One region of the Streptomyces sp. NPDC059003 genome, then DNA from elsewhere that is predicted to be linked to it. Evidence: riboswitches for the same ligand, from Rfam matches in the RefSeq annotation. Region 1 holds a riboswitch; each other region holds the start of a gene.
What was found. Region 1 has a riboswitch for cobalamin ahead of metE (5-methyltetrahydropteroyltriglutamate--homocysteine S-methyltransferase). Riboswitches for the same ligand answer to the same signal wherever they lie in the genome.
Positions count from the first base shown of each region.

Region 2: another riboswitch for cobalamin. It lies ahead of ACFWZ5_RS39495 (ribonucleoside-diphosphate reductase subunit alpha); the one in region 1 lies ahead of metE (5-methyltetrahydropteroyltriglutamate--homocysteine S-methyltransferase).
Region 3: another riboswitch for cobalamin. It lies ahead of ACFWZ5_RS42220 (ABC transporter substrate-binding protein); the one in region 1 lies ahead of metE (5-methyltetrahydropteroyltriglutamate--homocysteine S-methyltransferase).
Region 4: another riboswitch for cobalamin. It lies ahead of ACFWZ5_RS42455 (hypothetical protein); the one in region 1 lies ahead of metE (5-methyltetrahydropteroyltriglutamate--homocysteine S-methyltransferase).

Region 1 covers NZ_JBHYJH010000006.1:56,705-64,406, reverse strand. Annotated here, with positions in the region: gene alaS (alanine--tRNA ligase) at 1-1,681, opposite strand, end outside; gene ACFWZ5_RS05330 (GNAT family N-acetyltransferase) at 1,705-2,277, opposite strand; gene tsaD (tRNA (adenosine(37)-N6)-threonylcarbamoyltransferase complex transferase subunit TsaD) at 2,277-3,410, opposite strand; cobalamin riboswitch at 3,548-3,765, shown strand; gene metE (5-methyltetrahydropteroyltriglutamate--homocysteine S-methyltransferase) at 3,920-6,244, shown strand; gene ACFWZ5_RS05315 (TetR/AcrR family transcriptional regulator) at 6,285-6,857, opposite strand; gene ACFWZ5_RS05310 (amidase) at 6,874-7,702, opposite strand, start outside.
Region 2 covers NZ_JBHYJH010000199.1:2,525-10,226, reverse strand. Annotated here, with positions in the region: gene ACFWZ5_RS39515 (cytochrome P450) at 1-494, shown strand, start outside; gene ACFWZ5_RS39510 (GlxA family transcriptional regulator) at 512-1,483, opposite strand; gene ACFWZ5_RS39505 (hypothetical protein) at 1,577-1,822, shown strand; gene ACFWZ5_RS39500 (ribonucleotide-diphosphate reductase subunit beta) at 1,735-2,751, opposite strand; gene ACFWZ5_RS39495 (ribonucleoside-diphosphate reductase subunit alpha) at 2,751-5,159, opposite strand; cobalamin riboswitch at 5,295-5,432, opposite strand; gene ACFWZ5_RS39490 (hypothetical protein) at 5,645-6,286, opposite strand; gene mctP (monocarboxylate uptake permease MctP) at 6,331-7,702, opposite strand, start outside.
Region 3 covers NZ_JBHYJH010000250.1:1,239-8,940, reverse strand. Annotated here, with positions in the region: gene ACFWZ5_RS42245 (nicotinate phosphoribosyltransferase) at 1-778, opposite strand, end outside; gene clpS (ATP-dependent Clp protease adapter ClpS) at 857-1,174, shown strand; gene ACFWZ5_RS42235 (DUF2017 domain-containing protein) at 1,186-1,785, shown strand; gene ACFWZ5_RS42230 (amino acid permease) at 2,129-3,637, shown strand; gene ACFWZ5_RS42225 (Mov34/MPN/PAD-1 family protein) at 3,732-4,154, shown strand; cobalamin riboswitch at 4,118-4,272, shown strand; gene ACFWZ5_RS42220 (ABC transporter substrate-binding protein) at 4,315-5,280, shown strand; gene ACFWZ5_RS42215 (FecCD family ABC transporter permease) at 5,424-6,437, shown strand; gene ACFWZ5_RS42210 (ABC transporter ATP-binding protein) at 6,434-7,219, shown strand; gene ACFWZ5_RS42205 (putative leader peptide) at 7,332-7,436, shown strand; gene ACFWZ5_RS42200 (MoaD/ThiS family protein) at 7,609-7,702, shown strand, end outside.
Region 4 covers NZ_JBHYJH010000256.1:2,059-9,760, forward strand. Annotated here, with positions in the region: gene ACFWZ5_RS42435 (prenyltransferase/squalene oxidase repeat-containing protein) at 1-146, opposite strand, end outside; gene ACFWZ5_RS42440 (ECF transporter S component) at 55-1,032, opposite strand; gene ACFWZ5_RS42445 (ABC transporter ATP-binding protein) at 1,092-2,696, opposite strand; gene ACFWZ5_RS42450 (CbiQ family ECF transporter T component) at 2,693-3,805, opposite strand; gene ACFWZ5_RS42455 (hypothetical protein) at 3,802-4,845, opposite strand; cobalamin riboswitch at 5,024-5,188, opposite strand; gene ACFWZ5_RS42460 (YbhB/YbcL family Raf kinase inhibitor-like protein) at 5,247-5,699, opposite strand; gene ACFWZ5_RS42465 (GlsB/YeaQ/YmgE family stress response membrane protein) at 5,765-6,028, opposite strand; gene ACFWZ5_RS42470 (VOC family protein) at 6,292-6,678, shown strand; gene ACFWZ5_RS42475 (DUF6479 family protein) at 6,675-6,974, shown strand; gene ACFWZ5_RS42480 (DUF779 domain-containing protein) at 7,105-7,479, shown strand.

The sequences.
Region 1 (7,702 bases):
CGGCGGCGTGCACGGCGTCCCCGACGGCCAGTTCGCCCGCGGTGACGCGGACCTGGTGGACGACGAGGCCGGGCAGCGGCCGCTGTACGTCGAGGACCTCGGCCTCCGTGGCGGCGCCGGAGAGCCGGCCCGCGTCGCTGTCCTGGCCGCCGGACTCGGCGTAGAACGGAGTGCGGTCGAGGACCGCCGTGACGATCTCGCCGTCCCGGGCGACGGGCACGGGACCGGCGGGGCCGAGCAGCGCGAGGACGCGGGAGTCGGTGGCGAGGGCGTCCCAGGCGCGCCAGTCGGTCGGCCCGTGCTCGTCCAGGACGGACCGCAGCGCGGAGGTGTCGAGGGCGCCGCCGGACTTGCGGGCGCGCGCGTCGGCGCGGGCCCGCTCCCGCTGCGCGCGCATGAGGGCCGTGAAGCCCTCGCGGTCGACCTCGACGCCCTGTTCGGCGGCCATCTCCAGGGTGAGGTCGATGGGGAAGCCGTAGGTGTCGTGCAGCAGGAAGGCCTGCGGTCCCGACAGGTGGCGGCCGCCGTCCGCCTTGACCCGGGCGACGGCGGTGTCGAGGACGGTGGTGCCCTGCTTGAGGGTGGCGCGGAAGGCGTCCTCCTCGCCCTGGGCCTGGTCGGCGACGCGCGCGTAGGCCGCGGCGACCTCCGGGTAGCTCGGCGCCATGCGGTCGCGGGCGACGGCGAGCAGATCGGTCAACGACGGGTCGCCGTAGCCGAGTTGACGCATGGAGCGGACGGCGCGGCGCAGGATGCGGCGCAGGACGTAGCCGCGGCCCTCGTTGCCGGGGGCGGTGCCGTCGGCGAGGAGCATCAGGGCGGTGCGGACGTGGTCGGCGACGACGCGCAGGCGTACGTCGTCGGTGGCGTCGGCGCCGTAGTGCACGCCCGCGAGCTCGGCGGCCCGGTCGAGCACGGGCCGGGTCTCGTCGGTCTCGTACAGGTTGTCCACGCCCTGGAGGAGCGTGGCCATGCGCTCCAGGCCCATGCCGGTGTCGATGTTGCGGCGCGGGAGTTCGCCGAGGATCGGAAAACCGGTCTTGCCGGTGCCTTCGCCGCGCTCGTACTGCATGAAGACGAGGTTCCAGAACTCCATGTAGCGGTCCTCGTCGACGGCGGGGCCGCCCGCGCGGCCGAGCGCCGGGCCCCGGTCGTAGAAGAGCTCCGACGACGGGCCGCACGGCCCGGGCACGCCCATGTGCCAGAAGTTGTCCTCGTCGCCGCGCGCCACGATCCGTTCGTCGGGCAGGTCGGCGACGCGCCGCCACAGGCCGCGCGCCTCGGTGTCGGAGTGGTGCACGGTGACCCAGATCCGCGCCGGGTCGAGTCCGTAGCCGCCGTCGGACAGCGGCCGGGTGCTCAGCTCCCAGGCGAAGGCGATGGCTTCTTCCTTGAAGTAGTCCCCGAAGGAGAAGTTGCCGTTCATCTGGAAGAACGAGCCGTGTCGTGTGGTCTTGCCGACCTCCTCGATGTCGAGGGTGCGCACGCACTTCTGCACGCTGGTCGCCCGCGGCCACGGCGGTGCCGCCTCGCCGGTCAGATACGGCTTGAACGGCACCATGCCCGCGTTCACGAAGAGGAGCGTCGGGTCGGGCGTGGGCAGCGGGGCGCTGGGGACGACGGTGTGGCCGCGCTCGGCGAAGAAGTCGAGGAAGCGGGTGCGGATGTCGGCGGTACGCAAGACGTGCTCCGGGCTGGGGTGGGTCACAGGGGCGGGAGGGCGGTGGTGCGCGCGGGGTGGTCCGGGCCGAGGAAGGCGACGGTGCCGTATCCGTCGGGCGCGGGGTGGGTGACCTGCCGCCAGCCGAGCCGCTCGTAGAAGCGGACGGTGGCGTCGGCCTTGACGGAGGTGAGCAGCCAGCAGCGTCCTTCGGGCGCCGCGCGGGTGACCGCTTCGAGGAGCGTACGGCCGAGGCCGCGCCCGTGCGCGGCGGGCGTGACGGCGAGTTCGTCGACCTCCCGGCCGCCGCACAGCCACGCGGTGGTGCGCTCGGTGCCGAGCGCGGCGGTGACGCGCGGGTAGCCGCGGTTGTCGGGCAGCGGGGTGGTGGACGTCCAGGCCGTGGCGAAGCCGAGCACCCGCTCGCCGTCGAGCGCCACGGCGCCGGTGAAGCCGGGCCGGGTCACGTCACCGGCGAGCCGGTCCAGGTAGGCGTCCGCGTCGGCGGGCGTGCTGTGCCAGGGCTCCTGGGCGAAGGCGGCGGCGTGGACGGCGCGGAGGCCGTCGCGGTGGGCGAGCAGGTCCGGGCCGGGGAGGCGGTGCACGACGGCGGCCATCAGGCGGCCCCTGCGGCCGTCGTCGCGGGGTGCGCTCTCGCGACCGTCGCCGCGGGGTGCGCCCTCGCGACCGTCGTCGTGGGGTGCAGGGCCGCGTGCTCCAGCGGCGCCGACGGGTCGATCGAGACGTCGAGGGGTGCGGGCTCGGCGCCCGCGCGCACCAGCAGGTCGCCCACGGCGGCGATCATCGCGCCGTTGTCGGTGCACAGCTTGAGGGGCGGCACGCGCAGGGTGATCCCGGCCGCGCGGCAGCGCTCCTCGGCGAGCGCCCGCACCCGGGAGTTGGCGGCGACGCCGCCGACCACGACGAGCGTGCCGACGCCGTGCGCGGTGCAGGCCGCGACCGCCTTGCGGGTGAGGACGTCCGCGACGGCCTCCTGCAGCGCGGCGGCGCCGTCGGCGACCGGCAGTTCCCGGCCGCGGTGGCTCTCGGCCCAGCGCGCGGCGGCCGTCTTCAGACCGGAGAAGGAGAAGGCGTACGGGTCGTCGCGCGGCCCGGTCAGCGGGCGCGGGAAGGCCACCGCGTCCGGCGAGCCGTCGCGTGCCGCGCGGTCGACGGCGGGGCCGCCGGGGTAGGGCAGGCCGAAGACGCGGGCCACCTTGTCGAAGCACTCGCCCGCCGCGTCGTCCAGGGTGTCCCCCAGGTGCATGATCGGGTCGCGGGCCAGGTCGCGTACGAGCAGCAGCGAGGTGTGGCCGCCGGAGACGATCAGGACCACGCAGGGGTCGGGCAGCGGGCCGTGCTCCAGGGTGTCGGCGGCGACGTGCCCGGCCAGGTGGTGCACGCCGTACAGCGGCACGTCGAGGGCGTAGGCGAGCCCCTTCGCCCCGGCGAGGCCGACCTGGAGGGCGCCGGACAGGCCGGGGCCGGTCGTCACGGCGACGGCCCCGACGTCGCGCATGCGCAGGCCCGCCTCGTCCAGGGCACGGCGGACGACCGGGTTGAGCGCGTGCACGTGGGCGCGGGCGGCGATCTCCGGGACGACCCCGCCGTAGCGGGCGTGCTCGTCCATGCTGGACGCGACGGCGTGCCCGAGCAGCCGCCCGGCACGCACCAGGCCGACGCCGGTCTCGTCGCAGGACGACTCGATGCCGAGCACGACGGGCGAACCCGTCGAGCCTTTCGTGACCATGCCTCTGCTCCCCGCGACTGGACGCCTTCTTGCCTCTTCATAGTAATTGCAAGTACTTCGCAATAAGACTGCTGGAGGAATCAGCCCGTCCGGCGCCTGAGGACGAGGCCGAAGGCCTATCAACGCCCCGCGTGGGTAGGGTGAGCCCCGCAACAGGTTCGCCCTGCCGGCCAGGCAGCGGCGTCGCAAGAGGGAACCCGGTGAGAATCCGGGACTGCCCCGCAGCGGTGAGCGGGAACGACCGCCGTCATACGCACTGGGTCCATCACGGACCCGGGAAGCGACGGCCAGTAGGTGACCTCCCCGGAGGTCGCGCCCGCGAGTCCGAAGACCTGCCCGTTGCCCGTGCGCGACCCGTCGCGCGCGGCTCACCGGTGACCTCGTGGGCGGGTCGGCGTGCACGGCAGGCGGACGGGCACCTCGGTGCCGTGATCCGCCCGTTCCGCGCTCCCTTCGCGCCCGCGGCCGTCCCCGGCCATGGCACACACACGCTCGCGAAGGAGAGTTCTGTGACAGACAAGCCCGCAGCCGCGGCAGCACGGGCCACCGTGTACGGCTACCCCCGCCAGGGCCCGAACCGCGAACTGAAGAAGGCCGTCGAGGGCTACTGGAAGGGCCGCGTCGACGCCGACGCCCTGAGGGAGACGGCCGCCGAGCTGCGCCGCGCCAACTGGGAGCGGCTCGCCGACGCCGGGATCCACGAGGTGCCGACCGGCGACTTCTCGTACTACGACCACGTCCTGGACACCAGCGTCCTGCTCGGCGCGATCCCCGACCGCCACCGCGAGGCCGTCGCGGCGGACCCGCTGGACGGCTACTTCGCGATGGCGCGCGGCACCGCGGACGTGGCGCCGCTGGAGATGACGAAGTGGTTCGACACCAACTACCACTATCTGGTGCCGGAGTTGGGCCCGGACACCGTCTTCGCCGCCGACTCCGCGAAGCAGGTCGCCGAGCTGAAGGAGGCGCTCGCGCTCGGCCACGCCGCGCGGCCGGTGCTCGTCGGCCCGGTCACGTACCTGCTGCTCGCCAAGCCCGCGCCGGGCGTCGACGGCGCGTTCGAGCCGCTGACGCTCCTCGACCGGCTGCTTCCCGTGTACGCGGAGGTGCTCGCCGACCTGCGGGCGGCGGGCGCCGCGTGGGTGCAGCTGGACGAGCCCGCGCTCGTCCAGGACCGGACACCGGCCGAGCTGAACGCCGCCGCCCGCGCCTACCGCGACCTCGGCGCGCTGACCGACCGGCCGAGGCTCCTGGTCGCCTCCTACTTCGACCGGCTCGGCGAGGCCCTGCCCGTGCTCGCGAAGACGCCGGTGGACGGGCTCGCCCTGGACTTCACGGGCCCGGCGGCCGCCAACCTCGACGACCTCGCGCGGGCCGGCGGGCTTCCGGGCAAGCGCCTGGTGGCGGGCGTGGTCGACGGCCGCAACGTCTGGATCAACGACCTGGAGAGGTCCCTCGCCACGCTCGGCACGCTCCTCGGGCTCGCCGACCGCGTGGACGTGGCCGCGTCCTGCTCGCTCCTGCACGTGCCGCTCGACGCCGCCGCCGAGCGCGACATCGACCCGCAGGTGGCCCGCTGGCTCGCCTTCGCCCGGCAGAAGACCGCCGAGCTCGTCACCCTGGCCCGCGGCCTCGCCCACGGCCCCGACACCGTCGCGGCCGAACTCGCCGCCAACCGCGCCGACCTGGCGTCCCGCGCCGGTTCCGCCCTCACCCACGACCCGCGCGTGCGCGCCCGCGCCGCGGCCGTCACCGCCGCCGACGCCCGCCGCTCGCAGCCGTACGCCGAGCGCGCCGCCGCCCAGCGCGCGAGCCTGCACCTGCCACTGCTCCCCACCACGACCATCGGCTCGTTCCCGCAGACCACCGAGTTGCGCACGGCCCGCGCCGACCTGCGCGCCGGGCGCATCGACGAGGGCGGGTACGAGGAGCGCATCGAGACCGAGATCCGGGCCGTCCTGGACTTCCAGGAGAAGGCGGGCATCGACGTCCTGGTGCACGGCGAGCCCGAACGCAACGACATGGTGCAGTACTTCGCCGAGCAGCTGACCGGCTATCTCGCCACGCGGCACGGCTGGGTCCAGTCGTACGGCACCCGCTATGTGCGCCCGCCGGTGCTCGCCGGTGACATCTCGCGCCCTGAGCCGATGACGGTGCGCTGGACGGCGTACGCCAACTCGCTCACCGACCGCCCCGTCAAGGGCATGCTGACGGGCCCGGTCACGATGCTCGCCTGGTCGTTCGTCCGCGACGACCAGCCGCTCGGCGACACGGCGCGGCAGGTCGCGCTCGCCCTGCGCGACGAGGTCGAGGACCTCGAAGCGGCCGGGACCCGGGTGATCCAGGTGGACGAGCCCGCGCTGCGGGAGACGCTGCCGCTGCGCGCCGCGGACCGGGCCGCGTACCTGGACTGGGCGACGGAGTCCTTCCGGCTCACCACGGGCGGCGTCCGTCCGGACACGCAGATCCACACGCACATGTGCTATGCGGAGTTCGGCGACGTCCTGAAGGCCATCGACGACCTCGACGCCGACGTCATCAGCCTGGAGGCGGCCCGCTCGCACATGCAGGTCGCCGACGAGCTGGCGTCGGCGGGCTATCCGCGCGAGGTGGGGCCCGGCGTGTACGACATCCACTCGCCGCGCGTGCCGAGCGCCGCGGAGGCGGCAGCCCTGCTGCGCAAGGGACTTGAGGCCATTCCGGCCGAACGCCTGTGGGTCAACCCGGACTGCGGCCTGAAGACGCGCGGCTGGCCGGAGACCAGGGTGTCCCTGGAGAACCTGGTCGCGGCGGCGCGCGAGGTCCGCGGGGAGCTGGCGGCGCGCGAGTCCTGAGCCGGTCGAGGAGGCCTGAGCGGGTGTGGCGGACTCCCGCTCAGGCCGTCGCCCCGTCGTCCAGGGCCCTGTCCACCAGGTCGCGCGCGTACGCCGCCGAGAGTCCCTGTGGGCGGAACAGGATCCGGTACATCATCGGGGCGACCACCTGGTCCATGAGTGCCTCGCGCTCGGGGAGGCCGCCCTCGCCGCGGCCGGTGGCGCGGGCGAGGACGAGGTCGAGCTGGTCGGCGGCGTAGGCCGAGCACTGCCCGGCGTTGCCGCCGTCCGGGTCGCCGAGGAGCGCGTCACGGATGTAGGCGCGGCCCGCGGTGGACGCCATCTCGTCCAGGAACTGCTCGGCCCACGCCGCGAGGTCGGCGTGCAGGCTGCCGAGGTCCGCGGGGTCGGTCTCGGGCCGCAGCCGTTCGACGGCGACGTCCGAGAGGAGTTCCTGGAGGTCGCCCCAGCGGCGGTAGATCGTCGACGGGGTGACCCCGGCGCGCGCGGCGACCAGCGGAACCGTCAGCACGTCGCGGCCCCGCTCGGCCTCGAGCTCGCGCACGGCGGTGTGCACGGCCGCCTGGACGCGGGCGCTGCGGCCACCCGGCCGCGCCATGGGCTTGGGACTCATGCGGCTCACCTTAACGCTAAGGCGTTGCTTCTACTGCGGCCGCCGGGGCGAGCCGGCCCGCGTCCGCCCGCGTCAGCTCGTACGCCCGCCCGGCCCGCAGCACCGCCCGCTCCCCCAGCGGCCGCCCGATCAGCTGCATCCCGATGGGCAGGCCCGCGCGGTCCTGGCCGACGGGCACGGTGAGCGCCGGGGCGCCGGTGATATTGGCGGGTGCGGAAAGTCGTACGTAGCTGTCGGACACCGCCTCGACCGACCCGTCGCCCCAGGTCACCGACTGCTTCCCGGCGGGCACGGCCGTGAGCGGCACGGCGGGCGCGGCGACGACGTCGACGCCCTCGAAGAGCCGCGCCCACTGCTGCCGCATCAGCGTCCGGGCGCGCTGGGCCCGCAGGTAGTCGCCCGCGTGGAAGAGCTCCCCCGCCTCCAGGAGGACCCGCACGTCCTCTCCGTAGCGTCCGGGTTCCGAGCGCAGCGTGTCCTCGTGGTATGCGCTGGCCTCGGGCACCATCAGGCCCCACTGAACCGCCTGGACGTAGCGGGTCAGCGGGATCTCCACGTCGACGAGTTCGGCCCCGAGGTCACGCAGGCGCGCGATGGCGTCCCGCACGGCGGATTCGACGTCGGGGGCGACCCGGTCGAAGTAGTAGGTGCGCGGGACGCCGACGCGCAGTCCGGTCAAGTCGCCCTCGGCGTGCGGGGGTTGGGTGAGCGGTCCGGCGGTGAGGCTCGCCGGGTCGCGCGGGTCGTGGCCGGTGAGGGCGTCGAGGACGAGCCTGGCGTCCCGGACGGTGCGGGTGAGGGGGCCGACGTGGTCGAGGGACCAGGACAGCGAGGTCACGCCGTGG
Region 2 (7,702 bases), on a different contig from region 1:
GGCGGTTGGTTGAAGAGGTAAATTCCGTGGCGCGAGGGAGGCAGGTCACCTTCGCCGATCTCACCCGGCTGCAGCACACACGCAATGTCGTCACGGAGGCGATGCGTATACGACCGGCGGCCTGGATTTTCACCCGGCGGTCGGTGGCCGAGACCGGCCTCGGCGGCTATCGCATTCCGGCCGACGCCGACATCGTCTACAGCGTGTACGCGATGCAGCGCGATCCGCGTTCCTTCGAGCGGCATCTGGAGTTCGACCCGGACCGGTGGAATCCGGAACGCGCGGCGAGCGTGCCGGAGTTCGCGATGATGCCGTTCAGCGTCGGCAACCGTAAGTGCCCGGGCGATCACTTCAGCCTGGCGGAGCTCACCCTCATCCTGGCGACGATCGTGCCGAAGTGGCGCCTCACGCCGGTCGAGCAGACGGACAGCGGCACGAAGGTCGGCATCACGCTGCACCCGAAGAAGCTGGTCCTACGCGCCGAACGGCGGTGAACCGCGGGGGTCCGGCGTCAGGCGACGGAGCCGACGCCGGGCCCCCGGAACGTCCGCCGGTACGCGTTCGGCGTCGTCCCGAGCGCCCGGACGAACTGGTGCCGCAGCGCCGCCGCGGTCCCGAACCCCGACCGGTCCGCGACCGTGTCCACCGTCTCGTCCGTCGCCTCCAGCAACTCCTGGGCGCGCAGCAGGCGTTGCCGCAGCAGCCAGCGGTACGGAGTGGTGCCGGTCTCCTGCTGGAAGCGGCGCGCGAAGGTCCGCGGCGACATATGGGCGCGCACGGCGAGCTGCTCGACGGTGACCTCCTGGTCGAGGTGGCGCTCCATCCACGCGAGGACCCCGCCGACGGTGTCGCACCGCGTGCGCGGAAGGGGCCGCTGGATGTACTGGGCCTGGCCGCCGTCGCGGTGCGGCGGCACGACCATGCGCCGGGCCAGGGCGTTGGCGACCTCCGGGCCGTGCTCCTCGCGGACCAGGTGCAGACAGGCGTCGATGCCCGCGGCGGTGCCCGCCGAGGTGATCACCGGGCTCTCGTCGACGTACAGCACGTCGGGCTCGATGACGGCCCGCGGATGGCGCCGGGCCAGCTCCTCCGCGTGCTTCCAGTGCACGGCGCAGCGCCGCCCGTCGAGCAGCCCGGCCGCGCCGAGCACGAAGACGCCGGAGCAGACGCTCAGGACGCGGGCGCCGCGCTCGACGGCCCGGCGCAGGGCGTCGAGCAGGGCGGGCGGGAACTCCCGGGTCACATAGGTCTGCCCGGCGGGCACGGCGATGAGGTCGGCCTCTTCGAGCCGGTCGAGGCCGTGCTCGGTGGTGATCGTGAACCCGGCGTGCGTGGACAGGGCCGGGCCCTCGGCGGAGGCGACCGCGAAGTCGTACACGGGAAGGCCCTCGTCGCTCCGGTCGAGGCCGAACACCTCGCAGACGACGCCCAGTTCGAAGGGATGCACGCCGTCGAGCAGGACGGCGGCCACATTGCTCAGCATGCGGCCAGTGTGCCGCGTGGCTGGCAGGAAATCGAGGGTGCCCGGCAGTCCTGCCACTGACGGCGGAGGACGGCCGGCGCGAGAGTGGTCGTCATGAACGCACATGACGTACTCGACACGCTGGCCGTCCTCGGGGTCCTGCTGCTCATGGCCCTGCCGTCACTGCTCGGCCACGCCCACGACCGCCGGATCGACCGGCAGCTGAGACGGGCCGAGCAGGGACTGGTCCAGGACCAGGATCACGGCCGGGATCAGAACTCGTCGTCGAAGGAGACCGAGCCCTCGACCGCGACCTGGTACGCCGACGGCCGCCGCTCGAAGAAGTTGGTCAGCTCCTGAACGCCCTGGAGCTCCATGAACGAGAAGGGGTTCTCGGAGCCGTACACCGGCGCGAAGCCGAGGCGCGCCAGGCGCTGGTCGGCGACGCACTGCAGGTACTCGCGCATCGACTCGGTGTTCATGCCGGGCAGGCCGTCACCGCACAGGTCGCGCGCGAACTGCAGCTCGGCGTCGACCGCCTCCTTCAGCATGTCCGTGACCTGCTGCTGCAGGGCGTCGTCGAAGAGGTCAGGCTCCTCCTTGCGGACCGTGTCGACGACGTCGAAGGCGAAGCTCATGTGCATCGTCTCGTCGCGGAACACCCAGTTGGTGCCGGTCGCGAGGCCGTGAAGCAGGCCGCGGGACCGGAACCAGTAGACGTACGCGAAGGCGCCGTAGAAGAACAGGCCCTCGATGCACGCCGCGAAGCAGATCAGGTTGAGCAGGAAGCGGCGCCGGTCGGCCTTGGACTCCAGGCGGTCCAGCTTCTCCACCGAGTCCATCCACTTGAAGCAGAACTCGGCCTTCTCGCGGATGGACTGGATGTTCTCCACCGCCGCGAAGGCGGCGTTGCGGTCCTCCGGGTCGGGCAGGTACGTGTCGAGCAGCGTCAGATAGAACTGGACGTGCACGGCCTCCTCGAAGAGCTGACGGCTCAGGTACAGCCGCGCCTCGGGGGAGTTGATGTGCTTGTACAGCGTCAGGACGAGGTTGTTCGCGACGATCGAGTCGCCGGTCGCGAAGAACGCGACCAGGCGGCCGATCAGGTGCTGCTCCTCGGGCGTCAGCTTGGCCAGGTCGGCGACGTCGGAGTGGAGGTCGACCTCCTCGACGGTCCAGGTGTTCTTGATCGCGTCCCGGTAGCGCTCGTAGAAGTCGGGGTAGCGCATCGGGCGGAGCGTCAGCTCGAAGCCGGGGTCGAGCAGGTTTTTCGTGGCTTCGGTCGTCATTACTGGCAGGCCTCGCAGGACTCGGGGTTTTCCAGGGAGCAGGCGATCGCCTCGGGGTCGGCGACCTGCTGGGGGACGGGGGCCGCGGCGGTGGCGGCCTGGCCGCCCGCGGCGCGGGCGATGCGCGTCGCCGGGCGCGAGCGCAGGTAGTACGTGGTCTTCAGGCCCTGCTTCCACGCGTACGCGTACATCGAGGAGAGCTTGCCGATGGTCGGCGTCTCCAGGAACAGGTTCAGGGACTGCGACTGGTCCAGGTACGGCGTGCGGGCGGCGGCCATGTCGATCAGGCCGCGCTGCGGGATCTCCCAGGCCGTGCGGTACAGGTCGCGGACCTCGTCGGGCACCCAGGTGAAGTCCTGCACCGAGCCGTTGGACTCGCGCAGCGCCTCGCGGGTCCGCGCGTCCCACGCGCCGAGCCGCTTGAGGTCCTCCACCAGGTAGGAGTTGACCTGGAGGAACTCGCCGGACAGGGTCTCGCGCTTGAAGAGGTTGGAGACCTGCGGCTCGATGCACTCGTACACGCCCGCGATGGACGCGATGGTGGCGGTCGGCGCGATCGCGAGGAGCAGCGAGTTGCGCATGCCGACCTTGCCGATGCGCTCCCGCAGCGCCTCCCACCGCTCGGGCCAGGCCCGCTCGGTGTCGTAGTGGTCGGGGTGCAGGACGCCGCGCGCGGTGCGGGTCTTCTCCCAGGCGGGCAGCGGGCCGTGGCGCTCGGCCAGGTCCGTGGACGCCTCGTACGCGGCGAGCATGATGCGCTCGGCGATCTTCGTGGAGAGCGCCTTCGCCTCGGGCGAGTCGAAGGGCAGCCGCAGCTGGAAGAAGACGTCCTGCAGGCCCATCGCGCCGAGGCCCACCGGGCGCCACTTGGCGTTGGAGCGCCCGGCCTGCTCGGTCGGGTAGAAGTTGATGTCGACGACCCGGTCGAGGAAGGTCACGGCGGTGCGGACGGTCGCGTCAAGGCGCTCCCAGTCGATGTCACCGTCGGCCACGAAGGCCCCGAGGTTCACCGAGCCGAGGTTGCAGACGGCCGTCTCGCCGTCGTCCGTGACCTCCAGGATCTCCGTGCACAGGTTGGAGGAGTGCACGGTGTGGCCGGGCTCGGCGGTCTGGTTGGCGGTGCGGTTGGAGGTGTCCTTGAAGGTCATCCAGCCGTTGCCGGTCTGCGCGAGGGTGCGCATCATGCGGCCGTACAGGTCCCGGGCCGGGATGGTCTTCTGGGCGAGGCCCTTCGCCTCGGCCGCGCGGTACGCCGCCTCGAACTCCTCGCCCCACAGGTCGACGAGCTCGGGCACGTCGGCGGGCGAGAACAGCGACCAGTCCTGGTCGGCGTTGACGCGGCGCATGAACTCGTCCGGGATCCAGTGCGCCAGGTTCAGGTTGTGCGTGCGCCGGGCGTCCTCGCCGGTGTTGTCGCGCAGCTCCAGGAACTCCTCGATGTCGGAGTGCCAGGTCTCCAGGTAGACCGCGGCCGCGCCCTTGCGACGGCCGCCCTGGTTGACCGCCGCCACCGACGCGTCGAGGGTCTTCAGGAACGGCACGATGCCGTTGGAGTGCCCGTTCGTGCCGCGGATCAGCGAACCGCGCGAGCGGATGCGGGAGTACGAGAGGCCGATGCCGCCCGCGTGCTTGGAGAGCCGCGCGACCTGGTGGTACCGGTCGTAGATGGAGTCGAGCTCGTCCAGCGGGGAGTCGAGCAGATAGCAGCTGGACATCTGCGGGTGCCGGGTGCCGGAGTTGAACAGGGTCGGCGACGACGGCAGGTAGTCCAGGCGGCTCATCAGGCCGTACAGCGCCGCGACCTCGTCCAGGGCCCGCACGGAGTCGTCCTCGGCGAGGCCCGCGGCCACGCGCAGCATGAAGTGCTGGGGCGTCTCGACGACCTTGCGGGTGATCGGGTGGCGCAGCAGATAGCGGCTGTGCAGGGTGCGCAGGCCGAAGTAGCCGAAGCGGCGGTCGGCGCCGTCGGCGAGCGCGTCGGCCACGAGAGCGTCGAGGCGCGCGGAGTGCAGCGCGGTGAACGCGGCCGTGCGGTCCGCGATCAGGCCCTCGCGGTGGCCGACCGCGACGGACTCGGAGAAGGACGTGACGCCCTGCGACGCGGCCTCCTCGCGGATGCCGATGCTCAGGAGCCGGGCGGCGAGCCGCGAGTACGCGGGGTCCTCGGAGATCAGGCCCGCGGCCGCCTCGGTCGCCAGCTCCCTGAGCTCCGCCTCGTCCGCGTGCGCGGAACGGCCGCGCAGCGCGGCGGCGGCGACGCGACCGGGGTCGGCGTCGGGGAGGTCGGCGGTGAGGTCGGTCAGGGTGCGCAGCAGCGCGGTGCCGGGGCCGTCGGCGGTCGGTGCGGCCTGGTCGGCGTCTCGCTGCTCGGCCTTCGCTGACGCGGGCTCTGCGGGCGCGATGGTCACGTGGTGCTCTCCCTCGCTCGGCTCGGGGCCTTGCGGCAGGCGAGGGGCACACGGGCGCGACCGCGCGCAGCGGTGGCGTACGCCGCGTCCACCAGCCCATTCCACGAGGCCCGGACGTCTGGCGCCCGGGCCGGGCGGCACGGGCGCGCTGCCGGCAGGTGCTCGGACTGAGTGGGTACGCAAATGCGCACACGTACACCGTTGCGGGACAGTTCCGGACTTGCACCGGATTCCCCTGCGGCGACAGCGAGCACGAGCATACATCTTGTGCTGGCTTTCGGTGGCACCCCTAGATGTTGTGTCGGAGGGTGACGCAGACCTCACCGCGCGAACGCGACGGAAGCGTCAACTCGCGGGGGAGGCGTGGCATTCCGGGGAGCCGCGAAGAGGGGCGGGCCGCCGGATTCCCGGTGGTCCGCCCCTGTGCTTACGGTGCGCTGCCTCTGCGCTCAGCCGCCCGTGTCCGCTCAGCCGTCCGTGTCCGCTCAGCCGCCCGCGCCCGGCGGGTCCTGCGGGGCGCCGTCGCCGTTCGGTGGCAGGTCGCCGCGCTCGACGGGCTCGCCGCCCGGCACGCGCTCGGGCAGGATCGCGTCCAGCTCCCGGTCGTCCGCGCGGTGGACCTTCTCGGCGGCGGCGCGCAGCACGGCGCGGCTCACGGCCTTGGGGTCGGCGGCGACCTGGATGCGCAGGCCGTTCTCCGAGCGGGCGTACTCGTGCCGCTCCGCGGTCACGCGGTACCAGCCCTTGCCGTCCTTCTCGCAGCTCTTGGCGGCGGGCGGGGCCGTGCGGCAGTTCTTGTCGTCGACGGCGCCCCGGTCCACGTACACCGTGAACTGCTGCCCGCCGTCCCGCTTCACGTACGTGACCTGGAAGCCGTCGTCGCCGAGCACGCCGGCGGACTGCTTCGCCGCCTCGTAGCCGTCGGCCTCCGTCAGGTACACGTGCTCCACACGGGTCTGCGCGGCCAGGGCGCGGGCCTTCAGCTCGGCGTGGTCGGGCGCGGACCCCCCGCCGGAACCGGAGCCCGAGCTGGAGCCCGGGCCCGACCCGGCGTCCTCGGAGCCGCAGCCGGTGAGCACGAGAGGGGCGAGCAGCAGCGCCGGGAGCACGAGGAGATGACGTCTCATGCGCACATCCTTTCGCATCCGCCGCCCGCCCCGCCGTCGCACCGTCAGTGCCCGGCCCCCACCTTCGGCAGTTCGGCGGCCACGCCCTGGTCGCCCGCGTCCGCCGTGTAGTCCTCGGGGGACGTCTCGTCGACGCCGTCCGGGGCCCCCACGGCCTTCAGGACGACGGTGAGGACCACCGTCACCAGGACGTTGAGCACGAACGCGGTCAGGCCGATGTAGCCGATCTCGCCGATGCCCGGGATCTCGTCCGACGAGCCGCCGAAGTGCTTCTGCGTGGGCGAGGCGACGCCGTACGCCGCGATCGTCCCGTACGCCATGCCGACCGCCCACCCGGCGAGCAGCGCCCACCGGTGGAACCAGCGCGTGAACAGGCCGCCGACGAGCGCGGGCATGGTCTGCAGGATCCAGATGCCGCCGAGCAGCTGGAAGTTGATGGCGACCGTCTTGTCCATGCCGAGGACGAAGACGAGCGCGCCGACCTTCACGAGCAGCGAGACCAGCTTGGAGACCTTGGTCTCCTGGGCGGGCGTCGCGTCGGGCTTGATGAAGTCCTTGTAGATGTTGCGCGTGAAGAGGTTCGCGGCCGCGATCGACATGATGGCGGCGGGCACGAGCGCGCCGATGCCGATGGCGGCGAAGGCGATGCCGGTGAACCAGTCGGGGAACATCGTCTCGAACAGCTGCGGGATCGCCAACTGCCCGTTCTCGACCTTCACTCCGGCCGCGATCGCCATGAACCCGAGGAGCGCGAGCAGGCCGAGCATCAGCGAGTACAGGGGCAGGATGGTGGTGTTGCGGCGGATCACGTTCCGGCTGCGCGACGAGAGCGTCGCGGTGATCGAGTGCGGATACATGAACAGGGCGAGCGCCGAGCCGAGCGCGAGCGTGGCGTAGGTCCAGGTGCCCGCGGAGCCCGGCACGAGCGCCCCGACGGGCTTGCCGGTCTTCTCGTTCGTCGCCGAGAACTTCTCGCTCGCCGCGTGGAAGATGTCGTCGAACCCGCCGAGCTTGATCGGGATGTAGATGACGGCCACCACGATCACGATGTAGATCAGGGTGTCCTTCACGAACGCGATCAGCGCGGGGGCGCGCAGGCCGGAGGAGTAGGTGTACGCGGCCAGGACGCCGAAGGCGATGAGCAGCGGCAGGTCCTTGACGAACCAGTTGGTGTTCTCGCCGCCGCCGACGCCCATCACGTCGAGGACGGCCTGGATGCCGACCAGTTGGAGCGCGATGTACGGCATGGTGGCGAGGATGCCGGTGACCGCGACGGCGAGCGAGAGCCCCTTGGAGCCGAAGCGGCCCCGGACGAAGTCCGACGTGGTCACGTACCCGTGCTTGTGCGAGACCGACCACAGGCGGGGCAGGAAGGTGAAGATCAGCGGGTAGACGAGGATGGTGTACGGCACCGCG
Region 3 (7,702 bases), on a different contig from region 1:
CGAGCTCGGGCCCGGCGATCTCCACGGCCATGCGGACCGCCTCGCCCACGTCATAGGTGTCGACGAGCAGCGTCGTGCCGCGCCCGAGCGAGTCCACCTGCGCGCGGAAGGCGTCGCGCTCGCTGTCGTGCACGAGGGTGAAGGAGTGGGCGGAGGTGCCGACGGTCGGGATGCCGTAGCGGAAGCCCGCGGCGAGGTCCGAGGTGGTGGTGAAGCCGCCGACGTACGCGGCGCGGGACGCGGCCACCGCCGCGAGCTCGTGGGTGCGGCGCGCGCCCATCTCGATCAGCGGCCGGCCGCCCGCGGCGGAGGCCATGCGGGACGCGGCGGCGGCGATCGCCGAGTCGTGGTTGAGGATCGACAGGATCACGGTCTCCAGGAGCACGCACTCCGCGAAGGTGCCCTCGACCCGCAGGATCGGCGAGCCCGGGAAGTACACCTCGCCCTCCGGGTAGCCCCAGATGTCCCCGCTGAAGCGGTACGAGGCCAGCCACTGGAGGGTCGGCTCGTCCACGACGCGGCGCTCGCGCAGGAAGGCGAGGACGTCGGCGTCGAAGCGGAAGTTCTCGACGGCGTCCAGGACCCGCCCGGTGCCGCCGACCACGCCGTAGCGGCGGCCCTCGGGCAGTCTGCGTGTGAAGACCTCGAACACGGACCGCCGGTGCGCGGCGCCCGACTTGAGGGTGCCCTGCAGCATCGTCAACTCGTAGTGATCCGTGAAGAGCGCGGTCGACGGCACGTCGACCGGCAGCCCCAGGTCATGCTCCCCAGAGTTCATAGGAGGATGCTACCCGCATCTCGTCACTCTGACGATTTCAGGGGCCCGTTTGTGCGGTGGGCCCTTGCGGGTGGCAGCATGGGACGGGTGAGTAGCGCGGCTCCTGTAGAGATCACACGCCCGGACGCGGAAGAGGAGACCTTCGCGGTCCCCGAGCCGGACGTTCCCTGGATCACGCTCGTGCACAACGACCCGGTCAACTTGATGAGCTACGTGACCTATGTCTTCCAGACGTACTTCGGCTACTCGAAGGACAAGGCCACGAAGCTGATGCTCGACGTGCACCACAAGGGCCGGGCCGTCGTCTCCGCGGGTACCCGCGAGGAGATGGAGCGCGACGTGCAGGCGATGCACGGCTATGGACTGTGGGCCACCCTTCAGCAGGACCGGAAGTAGCGACGCGACTGATGCCAGGACACTTTGAACCGATCCCCGGGGGCGGCGCGGCCGTCGCGCTCGACGAGGTCGAGATCTCGATCATCCGCTCGCTCGCCGTGCAGCTCCTGGAGCTGATCGGCCCGGGCGACGAGCCGGCGGGCGCCGACGGCGACCCCTTCGCCGAGCTGTTCGCCGAGGGTCCGAGCGAGCCGCCCGCCGACCCGGTGCTGATGCGCCTGCTCCCGGACGCGTACGGCGGCCCCGGCAGCGAGGGCGGCGACGCGGAGGAACTGCGGGCGTACTCCGCGGAGTTCCGCCGCTTCACCGAGAACGACCTGCGGGCCCGCAAGCGCGACGACGCCCTCGCGGTCGTCCGCTCGCTCGACGCCCTGACGGTGGCGGGCGAGGGCGGCGCCGTCCTGAAGCTGTCGGCCGACGACTCGCGGCGCTGGCTCGGCGCGCTCAACGACCTGCGGCTCGCGATCGGCACCCGGCTCGAGGTGACCGACGAGGACGACACCGAGGTCCTGTACCGCCTGCCGGACTCCGATCCGCGCAAGCCGATGGTGATGGCCTATCTGTGGCTGGGAGGGCTGCAGGAGACCCTCGTCGAGACGCTGATGGCGTGACGGTTTCCTGACGCTCCCGTGACGCCCGCTTGAAGATCGCGGCCGTTCGCTCAGCGGATCCTCAAATCCGGATAACGATCAGGTCACCTCGATGCCCCGCTATGTCGATCGAAGGGCGTTTTGTCCGCTTCTTCCTGTGGCGTAGGTCACGGATGGCTCATTCGATCACTGTGACGGTCGTGATAAATGTTCTCGACCGCTCGGTGACGCCACCCATGTTCACCGAGGGCGCCAGGGGCCGACAGACCGTCGGCGGCACTCCATCACCATCCGGGGGATCACGACCTGGTCCGCGGCGAAACCGCAGTTCGCGGCGCGGATCAGCATGGAGAAAGGCGTCACCATGACCTCAGTGCAGGTCGAAGAACACGGCGACGAGCGAGTCGGCAACGAGGCCGCGGCGGCTGGTTCAGCAGGCCCGTCCGGCGACAACGAGGGTTATCAGCGCGGGCTCGGCGCCCGGCAGATCCAGATGATCGCGATCGGCGGTGCCATCGGCACCGGCCTGTTCCTCGGCGCGGGCAAGGCCATTCACAAGGCGGGCCCGAGCCTCATCCTCGCGTACGCGATCGCGGGCCTCGTGATCTTCTTCATCATGCGGGCGCTCGGCGAGCTCCTCATGTACCGGCCCGTCTCGGGCTCGTTCTCCGAGTACGCGCGCGAGTTCGTGGGCCCCTTCTTCGGGTTCGTGACCGGCTGGACGTACTGGCTCTTCTGGGTCGTCACGGGCATCACGGAAGTCACCGCGGCCGCCCAGTACATGCAGTACTGGACCCATGGCTCCATTCCCCAATGGGCCTACGCGCTGATCTTCACCGTCATCCTGTACGGCGCCAACCTGATCTCCGTGAAGCTCTTCGGCGAGCTGGAGTTCTGGTTCTCCATGGTCAAGGTCACCGCCATCATCGGCATGATTCTGATCTGCGCCGGCATCCTCACCATCGGCTTCTCCGACGCCGGTGACACCGCGTCCGTGTCGCACCTGTGGGACAACGGCGGCTTCTTCCCCAACGGCATCGGCAACACGCTGATGACCCTCCAGATCGTGATGTTCGCCTTCCTGGCCGTGGAGCTGGTCGGCGTCACCGCGGGTGAGTCCAAGGACCCGAAGAAGACCCTGCCCAAGGCGATCAACACCGTGCCGTGGCGCATCGCCGTCTTCTACGTCGGCGCCCTGATCATGATCCTCTCGGTCGTGCCGTGGACGGCCTTCCAGCCCGGCGTCTCCCCGTTCGTCGCCGCCTTCGAGAAGATGGGCCTCGGCATCGGTGCCGCGATCGTGAACTTCGTGGTCCTGACCGCCGCGCTCTCCTCCTGCAACTCGGGCATGTACTCCACCGGCCGCATGCTGCGCGACCTCGCGCTCAACGGCCAGGGCCCGAAGTTCTTCACCAAGCTCACCAAGAACGGCCTGCCGCTCGTCGGCACCACCGCGTCCGCCGCGCTGATGCTCGTCGGCGTGTGGATCAACTACCAGTGGCCCGGCGAGGCGTTCAACTACGTCGTCTCCTTCGCCACCATCTCCGGCATGTGGGCCTGGATCATGATCCTGGTCTCCCAGATCAACTACCGCCGCAAGGCCGACGCGGGCATCCTGCCCCAGTCCACGTTCCGCGCCCCGGGCGCCCCGTACACCAGCTGGTTCGCGCTCGCCTTCATCGCCATGGTCATCGTGATGATGGGCATCGACAAGGACGCGCGGATCTCCCTGTACTGCGCCCCGATCTGGGCCGCCATCCTGTGCGTGTCCTACCTGGTCCTGAAGAGCCGCAACCCGGAGGCGGCTGCCTTCAAGAAGCGCGAGCACGGCGGCCCCGCCGTCGAGTCCGCCACCCCGGTCACCAAGGACTGACCTCCGGGCACTTGCCCACGATGCGGGCCGTCACGTACCACATGCTGGTACGCGGCGGCCCCTTCGTACGCCTGGGCTGCATATCCTGGCCGGCATGCTGACCATCACCCAGGCCCTGCACGACCAGATCGTGGCGCACGCGCGCAAGGACCACCCCGACGAGGCGTGCGGCGTCGTCGCGGGCCCGGCGGGCAGTGACCGCCCCGAGCGGTTCGTCCCGATGCTGAACGCGGCCCGCTCGCCCACGTTCTACGAGTTCGACTCCGCCGACCTGCTCAAGCTCTACCGCGAGCTCGACGACCGCGACGAGGAGCCGGTCGTGATCTACCACTCGCACACGGCCACGGAGGCCTACCCCTCCCGCACCGACATCAGTTACGCCAACGAGCCGGGCGCCCACTACGTCCTCGTCTCGACCGCCGACGCCGACGACGCGGGACCCTTCCAGTTCCGCTCCTTCCGCATCGTGGACGGCGAGGTCACCGAGGAGGACGTCCAGGTCGTCCAGGCATACTGAAGCCGACCTTTGAGGCGGCAGGACCCAGGAAGCCGGTGCGAATCCGGCGCGGTCCCGCCACTGTGACCGGGCACGCGTGCCCGCCAGCCAGGAACTGACCTGCCGCCCCACGCCCACTTCGCACAGGGGACGCGGAAATCCCCTGAGGAGGCCCGCACCCATGCGCACCCGCGTGCTGCTCGCCGCGGCGGCGATCCTGCTGCCGCTCACCGCCTGCTCGGCGTCCGACTCGGACAAGGACTCCGGCAAACCCGCGCCCAAGGCCGCCGGATTCCCGTACACCGTCACCAACTGCGGTGTGCGGACGACGTACAAGGCACCGCCCGAGCGCGCCGTCCCCATGAACCAGCACGCCACGGAGATCCTCCTCGAACTGGGCCTGAAGGACCGCATCGCGGGCACCGCCTACCTCGACGACAAGGTCCTCCCGAAGTACGCGAAGGCGTACGCGTCGCGCCCGGTGCTCGCCAAGGAGTACCCCTCGTACGAGCAGCTGCTCGCCGCGAACCCCGACTTCGTGTACGGCGGCTACGCCAGCGCCTTCAACGCGAGCGACGGCCGCAGCCGGGACGCCCTCGCCAAGTCCGGGATCAACACCCGCCTCAACGTCGAGGGCTGCGCCAAGAAGCCCGTCACGATGGACGACCTCTACCGCGAGGTGCGCGAGACCGGCGCCACCTTCGGCGTCCGCGACCGCGCCGAGCGCTGGGTGCGCGCGGCGAAGGCCACCCTGGCCGCCGAGAAGTCCAAGGCCGCCAAGGACCGCAAGCGCCCGTCCGTCTTCGTCTACGACAGCGGCGACAAGACCGCGTTCACCGCGGGCGGCCGCGGCATCGGCAACGAGATCATCGAGCGCGCGGGCGCCCGCAACGTCATGTCCGACCTCGACAAGTCCTTCGGCGACGCCTCCTGGGAAACGGTGGTCGACCGCCGCCCCGACGTCATCCTCATCTACGACTACGGCGCGACGACGGTCGCCCAGAAGAAGAAGCGCCTCCTGACCGACCCGGCCCTGCGCGACGTCCCCGCCATCAAGAACAAGCGCTTCGCGGTCCTGCCCCTGTCGGACGTGGTCCTCGGGGTCAGGGCACCGGCGGCGGTGAAGAAGCTGTCGGAGCAGCTCTAATGCAGCCCGTCCGGCGTTTGAGGACGAGCGCGAAGCGCGATGAACGGGGGTGCCAGGGGGCTGGCCCCCTGGTTCGGGAAGGGGCGGGCCAGGGGCGCACCCGCGAGGCCCCACCCACCCGCACCCTCCGCTACGCCACAGTCATGGCCACCCTCACCATCGCCCTCGCGGCCGCAGGCATCGCCGCGCTGACCTACGGCTCAGTCAAGATCCCACCCGCCGAGGTGCTCGACATCCTCACGGGCAAGGCCACAGGCCCGTCCCCGTACCGCACCATCGTCCTGGACGTCCGCCTCCCCCGAGTCCTGCTCGGCGCGGCCGTCGGCGCCGGCCTCGCGGTCATCGGCGCCACCCTCCAGGCCCTGGTCCGCAACCCCCTCGCCGACCCGTTCCTGCTCGGCGTCTCCTCGGGCGCGTCCGTCGGCGCGGTCGGCGCGATCGTCCTGGGCGGCACCTTCGGCGTCGGCACGGCGCTCGCGACGACGGTGACGATCCCGGCCGCCGCGTTCGTGGGCGCGTTCCTGACGCTGGTCGTCGTGTACGCGCTCGCCCGCACCGGCGGCGGGGGAGTGGCCACCGGGCGCCTGATCCTCGCGGGCGTCGCCGTCTCGTACATCCTGTCCGCGCTCACCAGCCTGATCCTGGTGACGGCGGAGCGCGCGGACCACCTCAAGGAGGTCCTGTACTGGACGCTCGGCGGCCTCGGCAGCGCCCGCTGGGACATGCTCGCGCTGCCCCTGACCGCCCTGGTGATCGGCACGGCGCTGCTCATGGCCCTGGCCCGCCCGCTCGACCTGCTCCTCGTCGGCGACGAGGGCGCGACGGTCCTCGGCCTGGACACGGCCCGGTTCCGGGCGGGCGTCTTCGTCCTCGCCTCGCTCCTGACGGGCGCGCTCGTCGCGTACAGCGGGGCCATCGGCTTCGTCGGCCTGATGGTGCCGCACGCGGCCCGCATGCTGGTGGGCGCCGCGCACCGCGCGCTGCTCCCGGTGGCGGCGCTGATGGGCGCGGCGTTCCTGGTGACCGCGGACCTCGCGGCGCGCACGGTGGCGGCGCCGCAGGACCTGCCGGTGGGAGTCCTGACGGCACTGACGGGCGGCCCGTTCTTCCTGTGGCTGCTGCGCCGGAACAAGACACAGGAAGGAGCGGCAGCGTGAGGCTCCGCGCCGAAGACCTCTCGTACGAGATCCCGTCGGGCCGTCGGCTCGTCGACGCCGTCTCACTCACCGTCTCCGCAGGCGAGACCGTCGGCCTCGTCGGCCCCAACGGCAGCGGCAAGACGACGCTCCTGCGCTGTGTGTACGGGGCGCTCAGACCCAGCGCGGGCCGGGTGCTGCTCGACGGCGCCGACCTGGCCGACGCGGGCCCCAAGGCCCGTGCGCGCCGGATCGCCACGCTCCCGCAGGACACCCAGGCCGGCTTCGAGCTCACCGTGCGCCAGATCGTCGCCATGGGCCGCTCCCCGCACAAGCGCTTCTGGGAGGCGGACACGGCCGCCGACGAGGAACTGGTCGGCGCCGCCCTGGCGCGCGTGGGCGCCGCGGACCTCGCGGGGCGGATCTTCGCGGGCCTCTCCGGCGGCGAGCGCCAACGCGCCCTGATGGCGAGGGCGTTGGTGCAGCAGCCGGACGTACTCGTCCTCGACGAGCCGACGAACCACCTCGACGTGCGGCACCAGCTGGAGATCCTCGGCCTGGTCCGCGACCTCGGCACCGCCAACCTCCTGGCCCTGCACGACCTGACGCTCGCCGCGTACTACTGCGACCGCCTGTACGTCCTCGACGGCGGCCGCGTCGTCGCGTCCGGGACCCCGGAGTCGGTCCTGACCAGGGAACTCCTGGCGGAGGTGTACGGCGTCGCGGCCGACGTCGCCGTCCATCCGGCGACCGGCGCCCCCACGGTGACGTACCTCCCGCAGCGCTCTCCCGCCGTCGGCTAGCCCCGCCCCGTCCGATGCCTCGCCCGGTGCCCCGTCCGCTGGCCGAACGGGATCCGTCCGCTATCCGAGATCACATTCCGGGACCCGGACCGGGAATCGTTACGATGAGCGCATGGTTTCGAACGACGTGAGCATCGATACGACGCCGGGCGCCCTGCTCGTCGGCCGGCTGCACGTCGACCTGTGCCGTCTCTCCAGCGCCATCTGTCGGCGCTGAGGTGCGCCGCCGCGACGCCGCGCGCCCGCGCGAGCCCCGGATGGCCGCCCGCCCGGACGCCGGGCGCCCCGCCCCCTGATCAGGCCGGGACCTTCCCCGCGCCCGCACCGCCACCGTTCGAAGCCCCACTCAGGCCCCACTCCCGCCCCTCTCCCGACAGGAGCCCACCGCCATGGCCATCGAGGTCCGCATCCCGACCATCCTCCGCACCTACACCGGCGGCGAGAAGGCCGTCGAGGGCAACGGCGACACCATCGCCGCGCTCT
Region 4 (7,702 bases), on a different contig from region 1:
GCGGGGGACTTCGGGGCGGCGCTCGCCGCGGCCTCCGGGGCGGGGGCGGCCGGTTCAGCGTGGGCCGCGCCCGGCGGCAGCAGCACCGTGGCCAGCGCGGCCGCGGGTATCCCCGCCGCCGTTCTCAGCCGTAGGGACAGACGCATGGTGGGACTCCTTGCTGTTGCTGGAAGGGGAGGGCGTGAGCGTCACGGAGGCCCCGAAGGCGGCCCGGCGCGCCGCCCTGCGCAGGACGGCGAGGACGGCGGGGCCGAGCGTGACGATGGCGACGAGGTTGGTGAGCGCCCGGCCGGTGTCCCAGCCGAACGTGGACGTGACGAGCGTGAAGACGGCGAAGCGGTGCAGGTTCTCGCCGACGGACGCGCCCGCCACGAAGGAGAGGTCGGTGTCCGTGCCCGCGGTGAACGGCCAGAACCACATGTTCAGGAGGAAGCCGAAGGCGTACGCGACGACGATCCCGTACGCCGCGAGCAGGGCGATCTCGGCGCGGCCCGTCACCCGCCGGGGCAGCAGTCCCGCGCCGAGCCCGATCCACCCGGAGGCGATCATCTGGAACGGCAGCCAGGGCCCGACCCCCGCGGTCAGCAGCGCGGACGCGAACAGCGAGGTGCAGCCGAGCACGAAGCCGAACCCGGGCCCGAAGACCCGGCCCGCGAGGACGAGCAGGAAGAAGACGGTCTCGATGCCCGCCGTGCCCGCGCCGAGCGGCCTGAGCCCGGCGTTGACGGCGGACAGGACGCCCAGCATCGCCAGGGCCTTGGTGTCGATGCCGCCCGACGACATCTCGGCGAGCACGACGGCGAGCAGCACCGGCATCGTCAGGATGAAGATGAGCGGCGCGTCGGCGGTGTGCGCGGTCGCGGCCGGCCCGGGGGCGACGAACAGCGGCCAGAAGAACATGGCGAGGCCCGCGACGCTCGCGAGGGTGAGGACGACGGCGGTGCGCGCGCGGATCGGCAGCGCGGGCACCCGTGGGCGGCGGCTGCCGATGCGGCCCCGGAGGCTACTGATACGGCCTCGGCCGGTGCTCACACGGCCACGGCGGGTGCTCATACGGCCGCGGCGGGTCCTCATACGGCCGCGAAGGGTGCTCATACGGCCTCCAGTGCGGTGCGCACCTGCTCGACGGTGAGCCACTCCTGCGGGCTGAGCACCTTCGCGACCTGGGGCGCGAACGCGGGCGACGAGACGACCACGTCGGCCGTCGGCCCGTCGGCGACGGTCTCGCCCTCCGCCATGACGACGACGCGGTCGGCGGCGCGCGCGGTGAACTCCACGTCGTGCGTGGCGACCACGACGGCCCGGCCCTCGGCGGCCAAGCGCCGGATGACGCGGGTGAAGGCCTCCTTGGCGTGGTAGTCGAGGCCGCGCGTCGGCTCGTCGAGGAGGACCACGCCGGGCGCGGCGGCGAGCTGGACGGCCAGGACGAGGGCGAGCTGCTGGCCCTCCGACAGGTCGCGCGGGTGCCGCTCGCCGGGGATGCCGGGCGCGAGCGAGTCGAGCAGCGCGCGGCAGGTGCCGTCGGCGGCGTCCGACTCGCGGTCGGCCTGCGCGCACTCGGCGTCGACGGTGTGCAGGTACAGCAGGTCGCTCGCGGTCTGCGGGACGAGTCCGACGAGCGCGCGGGCCTTGCGGGCCGCCACCTTGCCGGGGTCGGTGCCGCGCACGTCGACGCGGCCCGAGCGGCGGGGGCCCGAGCCCTGGAGCGCCCAGAGCAGCGACGACTTGCCCGAGCCGTTGCGGCCCATGAGGGCGGTGACCTCGCCGCCCGCGAGGTCCAGGTCCAGCTCGCGTACGGCGACGGTGTCGGCGTACGCGACGGTGATCCGGCGGGCGGACAGGGCCGGTTCGCCGCGCGCGGCCGCGGGCGTTGCGGGGGTGCGGCCGGTGAGGCGGGTGCGCAGGTCGGGGGCGCGGCGGCGGGCGTCGCGCACGGACAGCGGCAGCGGCTCCCAGCCCGCGAGCCGCCCGAGGTGGACGACGGGCGGCGCGACGTCGCTGTCGCGCATCAGCTCGGCGGGGTCGCCCTCGCGGACGTGCCCGTCGCCCGTCACCTGCACGAGCCGGTCGGCGTACTGCAGGACCCGCTCCATGCGGTGCTCGGCGACCAGGACCGTGGTGCCGAGGTCGTGGACGAGCCGGGTGATCGCGGCGAGCACGTCCTCGGCGGCGGTGGGGTCGAGCGCGGACGTCGGCTCGTCGAGGACCAGGACCTTCGGGTGGGCGGTGAGGACGGAGCCGATGGCGACGCGCTGCTGCTGGCCGCCGGAGAGGCCGCGCAGGGCGCGGTGGCGCAGGTCCGCGATGCCGAGCAGGTCCAGGGTCTCCTCGACGCGCTTGCGCATCACCGCCGCGGGGACGGCCAACTGCTCCATGCCGTACGCGAGTTCCTCCTCGACGGTGTCGGTCACGAACCCGGCCAGCGGGTCCTGGCCGACGACGCCGACGACGTGGGCGAACTCCTGCGGCGGCACGTCGGCGGTGCTGACGCCGTCGACGCTGACGCGGCCCTGGAGGTGGCCGCCGGTGAAGTGCGGCACGAGGCCGTTGACGGCGCCGAGCAGCGTGGACTTGCCGACGCCGGTGCGCCCGGTGACGAGGCACAGCTCGCCCTCGCCGACGTGCAGGGTGACGTCGCGCAGGGCGGGCGCGCCCGTGTCCGGGTAGGTGAAGGTGACGTGGTCGAAGCGGATCACGCGGTGGCCTCTCTGCCCGGTGCGGTGGCGCGGGGCGGCGCGGGGGCGAGCCACGCCGGGAGGGCACCGGCCACGGCGGCGAGCGCGGGCAGCGCGGTCACTTCGGGCCAGGCCGGCGGGGACAGCGAGGGGTAGAGCGACGCGGCGTCGGTGCGGGACACCACGTACATCAGGACGGCGGCGCCGACGCCGGACGCGGCGACGGCCCACTCGGCGCCGCGCCACGGGTCGGGCCGGTACGTGCTGCGCCTGACGCGCCGGCCGCCGAGGACGAACCCGCACCCGGCCAGGGCGAGTCCGGCGAGCAGCAGCGGTGTGCCGAGGTAGAACGGCGTGCTCGCGCCCATCGCGCCGTAGAGCCCGCCACACACGCCGAGCAGCCCGGCGATGACCAGGGTGCCGGTGAACAGCCGGGTGCGCGGGGCGACGCGGCCGGTGTGGCCGTAGCCGTGCGAGGCCATCGCGGCGGCCAGGGCGAGGGAGCGGTTCATGGCGTCCTCGAGGACCGGGATGACGATGCCGCGCAGCGCGCCGATGCCGCGTACGCCCTTCCTGGCCACGCCGCCGCGCAGCAGCCTGGCCCGGCGCACCCGCTGCACGCTCTCGACGAGCTGCGGTGCGACGGTGAGCGTGACGACGACGGACGTGCCGACCTCGTACAGCGCGCCGGGCAGCGCCTTGAGCATCCGCTTGGGGTTGGCGAGCGCGTTGGCGGCGCCGACGCACACCACCATGGTGGCCAGACGCAGACCGTCGTACAGGCCGCCGAGCAGCTGTTCGGCGGCCACCGGGCCGAACAGGCGGACCCCCGCGGCCCATGCGGGCAGCGGGATCTGCGGCAGGGTGAACAGGACCGTGTCGCCCTGGCCGCCGCCGAAGACGATCCGGAAGGCGACGCGCATCACGACGATGAACGCGCCGAGGCTCAGATACATCCGGAAGGCGAGGGCCCACGGGGCGTCGTCGCGCCGCTGGGCGACCACGAATCCGACCGCGGACAGGATCAGGACGAGCAGCACGGGGTTGGCGGTGCGGCTCGCCGTGGCGGCCATGCCGAGCGCCCACAGCCACCACGCGCCCGGGTGCACCGCGCGGGCCGGAGCGGTCACGGCGTGGTGTCCGCGCCGCGGGAACGGCGGCGCCAGGCCGTCACTCCTCCGGCGGCCGCGAGGGCCACGGCGGCCGCCCCGCCGACGACCGTGCCCATGGGCACGCCCTTGTCCTTGCTGGCCTGCACGGTCCGCTGGTCCTCGCCACCGGTCCAGTCGGCGGCTTCGGTCGGGGTGGGCGCGGGGCCGGAACGTCCGGACGGGGAGGGCGGGTTGGGCTTCTTGCCGCCGGTGTCCTTGGTGTCGCTCCCCTTGCCCTTCTTGGACTTCTTGGACTTCTTGGACTTCTTGGATTTCTCGGGCTTCTTGTCCTGCCCACCGTGCCTGTCGCCCTTGGCTCCGGGCGGCGGCTCCAGGCCGCCGCCGTCGGCGGGAGGCCGTGCGCCGTTGCCGTCGCCGGGGCTCTCGGGCGGTGCGGGGCGGCCCGGCGCGTCGGGGGCCCCGTGGTCCGAGCCACCGCCGCCCGGACGGCCACCGCCGCCCCCTCCTCCCGGGCGCCCGCCGCCACCGGTCCCGGGAGCGGTCGACGGCCGCCGGGGCGCGACGCGCGGTGCCGGGGCCCGGCCCTCGCTCCGGTTGAGGGAGAACGACCAGCCCTCGAAGCTGCCCTTGGGCGGGGTGCGGTAGGTGGCGCCGTACTGGCTGTAGGTCCAGCGGCCGCCGTTGGACGCGTGCCAGTACGACCAGTACGCCTTGGTCGGCGGGGTGTCGATGCACGGCTCGCGTTCGGTGCCCGGCTTGCCCTCCAGGCGGCAGATGAACGACTCGCCCCAGCGGTTGGTGCCGGTGACGTCGATGCCCGCGTCCTTCAGGGCGGCGAGGCCGGTCTCCTGGGAGCCCACCGCGCAGCGCACGATGGTGGTCCCGCCCAGTTCCCGGAAGTCGACGACGACGGTGACGCCGTTGCCGTTCGGGCAGAAGCCCGGGCGGCCGCGGCCGGTGTCCACCGCGGACGCGGGGGCGGCCCGGCCGAGCCCGAGCCCGGCCGTCGCGAGCAGCAGCCCGAGCAGGGCGGCGAACGTCCGTCTCGCACCGGCCATTTCAAGTGCCCTTCGGCTCGGGGCCCGCACCGGGACCCCGCGCACCGCCGCTCCCGGTGCCGCGCGGACGGACCGCGTCGCACGAACAGACCCCTGACGCGCGTTCCGAACGGAAGCGGCAGGGGCCGAAGAACCGGTGCAGGGCTCAGGGCTCCACGCTGCAGACCATGACAGTGAGAAGCAGTGCACGTAGCGCGCCGGGCGGCCCGACTCGCAGCGACGCCTGAGCGCGCTGCACACGGTTGCAGGTCAGTGCCGGATTCCCACCGGCTTTCCCCAGTCGCGTACGCATGAAGTTGTCGAAGGTGTCCGCCCCCGCCACAGCGGGAGCACGCGCATCGTAGGCCCGGTTTGTTGAAACGCGCCAGGGTTTGCGGCCTGTGACTCCGGCCACCGCGCGGTCAGCGCTGGTACAGGCCCACGAGGGTGCCGCTGCCCACGTGCTGGCGGTCGACGGCGGCGTGCACCTCGTCCGCCGTCGCGTCCTCGGGGAGCGACACCGGCGCCGGGAGGGCGTAGAGGCGGAAGAAGTACCGGTGCGGCTCGTCGCCCGCCGGAGGGTGCGGGCCGCTCCAGCCGTCCTCGCCGAAGTCGTTGCGGTGCACGTGCGCGGGCGGCTGCGGCGCACCGGCGTCGAGGCCCTCGACGCGCGGGTCGAGCCCGGTCATGAGCCAGTGGACGAAGGTCCCTTGCGGCGCGTCGGGGTCCTCGCACAGGAGCACCAGCTCCGCCGCGTCGTCCGGCACTCCGGACCAGGTCAGCGGCGGTGGGACGTTGTCGCCCTCCCGTGCGTGGCGCGGCGGGATCGGGGCGTGGTCGTGGAACGCGGAGCTCTTGAGTTCGATGTCGGTCATGCGCGCCGCAGTACCCACGTACGGGCCCGGCATGCACACGGTCGCCCCCAGGGGCGCGCAGTCACTCAGCGGCGCAGCTTCACCTTCGACAGCGCGGCCACGCCGAGGGCGGCGAGCGCGACCTGGATGAGGCACTCGGCCCAGTCGACGCCTTCCGTGTCGGCCACGTCCAGGCCCGACGCGATGGCCGTGCCGACGAGTGCCGCCACGATGCCGACGACGACGGTCCACAGGATGCCGATGCGCTGCCGTCCCGGTACGGCGAGGCGGCCGAGCACCCCGATGACGGCGCCGATCAGGATCGCGCTGATGAGTCCCGAAATCTCCATCACTGCCCCTTGCTAGCAGTATCTCTCGACGGTGGGCCTCGACGGTGGGCCCTGACTTCGGGCGCGAGCGCGAGAGGCCCGCGCCCAAAGCACCTCACTCCCCGTGGCCTCCCAGCCGCCGCACCGGGTCCCCCGGGCCCGTGACCGCAAACACGCCGCGCGCCGCGCGCGGCCGACTTGCTCCGCGGCGGCCGGGGTACTCGTCGTCCGCCCGGCTCACCGAGCCGGCACCACCCGGCCCCTACGGCACTGTGAGGCGGACCATGGCCATCGTCGACACCTGCATCCTCGTCCTCGACTCCGGCGAGCCGGAGCAACTCGCCGCGTTCTACGGCGGGCTGCTGGGCGGTGACGTCGACTTCAACCCACGGGACGACCGGTTCGAGATCACCGGCGAGTCCGGTACGCGCATGGGCTTCCGCCGCGACACGGGGTTCACGCCGCCGAGCTGGCCGCGGCCCGACGACTCCCACCAGACGCACCTCGAACTCCTCGTCCCCAAGGGGGACATGGACGCCGCGGAGCGCGAGGTCATCTCCGGGGGCGCACGGCCCATCGACACCAATCCGCAGGGCGGCGGTGCGGACGTACGGCTGTACTCGGACCCGGCCGGGCACACCTTCGCGCTCCGGGAAGGAGGGTCGCAGTGAGGGAACTCGCCGCTCAGCACGGGCCCGCGCTCGCCGCGTTCGCGCTCGGTCTCCTGGTCGCCGGGGCACTGACGTGGGCCGTCTGGCTCGGCATCCGGGTCCGCAGGCGGGAGCCGCCCCGGCCGCGCCCCGAGGAACAGCCGCGGCTGCCGGACGGCGGCCCCGTCCGCGAGGTCCGGGAGCACCGCGAGCCCGAAGAGGTGCCGACGGACGGCCCGCCGCTGACTCCCCATCAGCTCAAGGGACGGGGCACCACGGGCAGCAAACGCGGCGGGCCGCAGCAGGACGAGCACTGACGCCCCCGGCCCCACCGGACGGCGGCGCGGTCGCCGCCCGCAACCTCCTCGCAACGTCCCGGGGCGTTGACTGGGGCGACCGCGTCCGCAGCGGTCCCGTGACCGCGTATCCGGAGGAGACCGAGCGCCCATGGCCGACACCGCGCCCACGCCTGATCCCCCGCGCGTCGAGCTGACCCCCGCCGCCGCTGACCTGGTGCGGCGCCTCAGTGAGTCCCACGGGCCGCTGATGTTCCATCAGTCGGGCGGCTGCTGCGACGGCAGCGCGCCCATGTGCTACCCGGACGGCGAGTTCCGCACGGGTGACTCCGACGTGCTGCTCGCGTCGCTCGCCGTGGACGGCGTGGCGGAGCCGGTACGGTTCTGGATGTCCAGGAGCCAGTACGCGGTGTGGAGCCACACCCGGCTCATCGTCGACGTGGTCGAGGGGCGCGGCAGCGGCTTCTCGCTGGAGGCTCCCGAGGGTGTACGTTTCCTCATCCGTTCCCGGCTCGTCGGCACCTAGCCGCGCCGTCTGGTCAACTCCCCTTGCCACTGCCACAGTTGGACGGCCCATCCGACGCGAGGGGGGACTGTGACGCGACGTACGCACCAGGGTGCGCGGCAGAGTACGCAGCCACGACAGAGACGCACGCGGTTCGCCGGACGGTTCAGAGCGGCCAGAGGGGCGCTCGCCGCCGTGACGGCTCTCGGCACGCTGGCCGGTGCCGCTCTTCTCGGATCCTCAA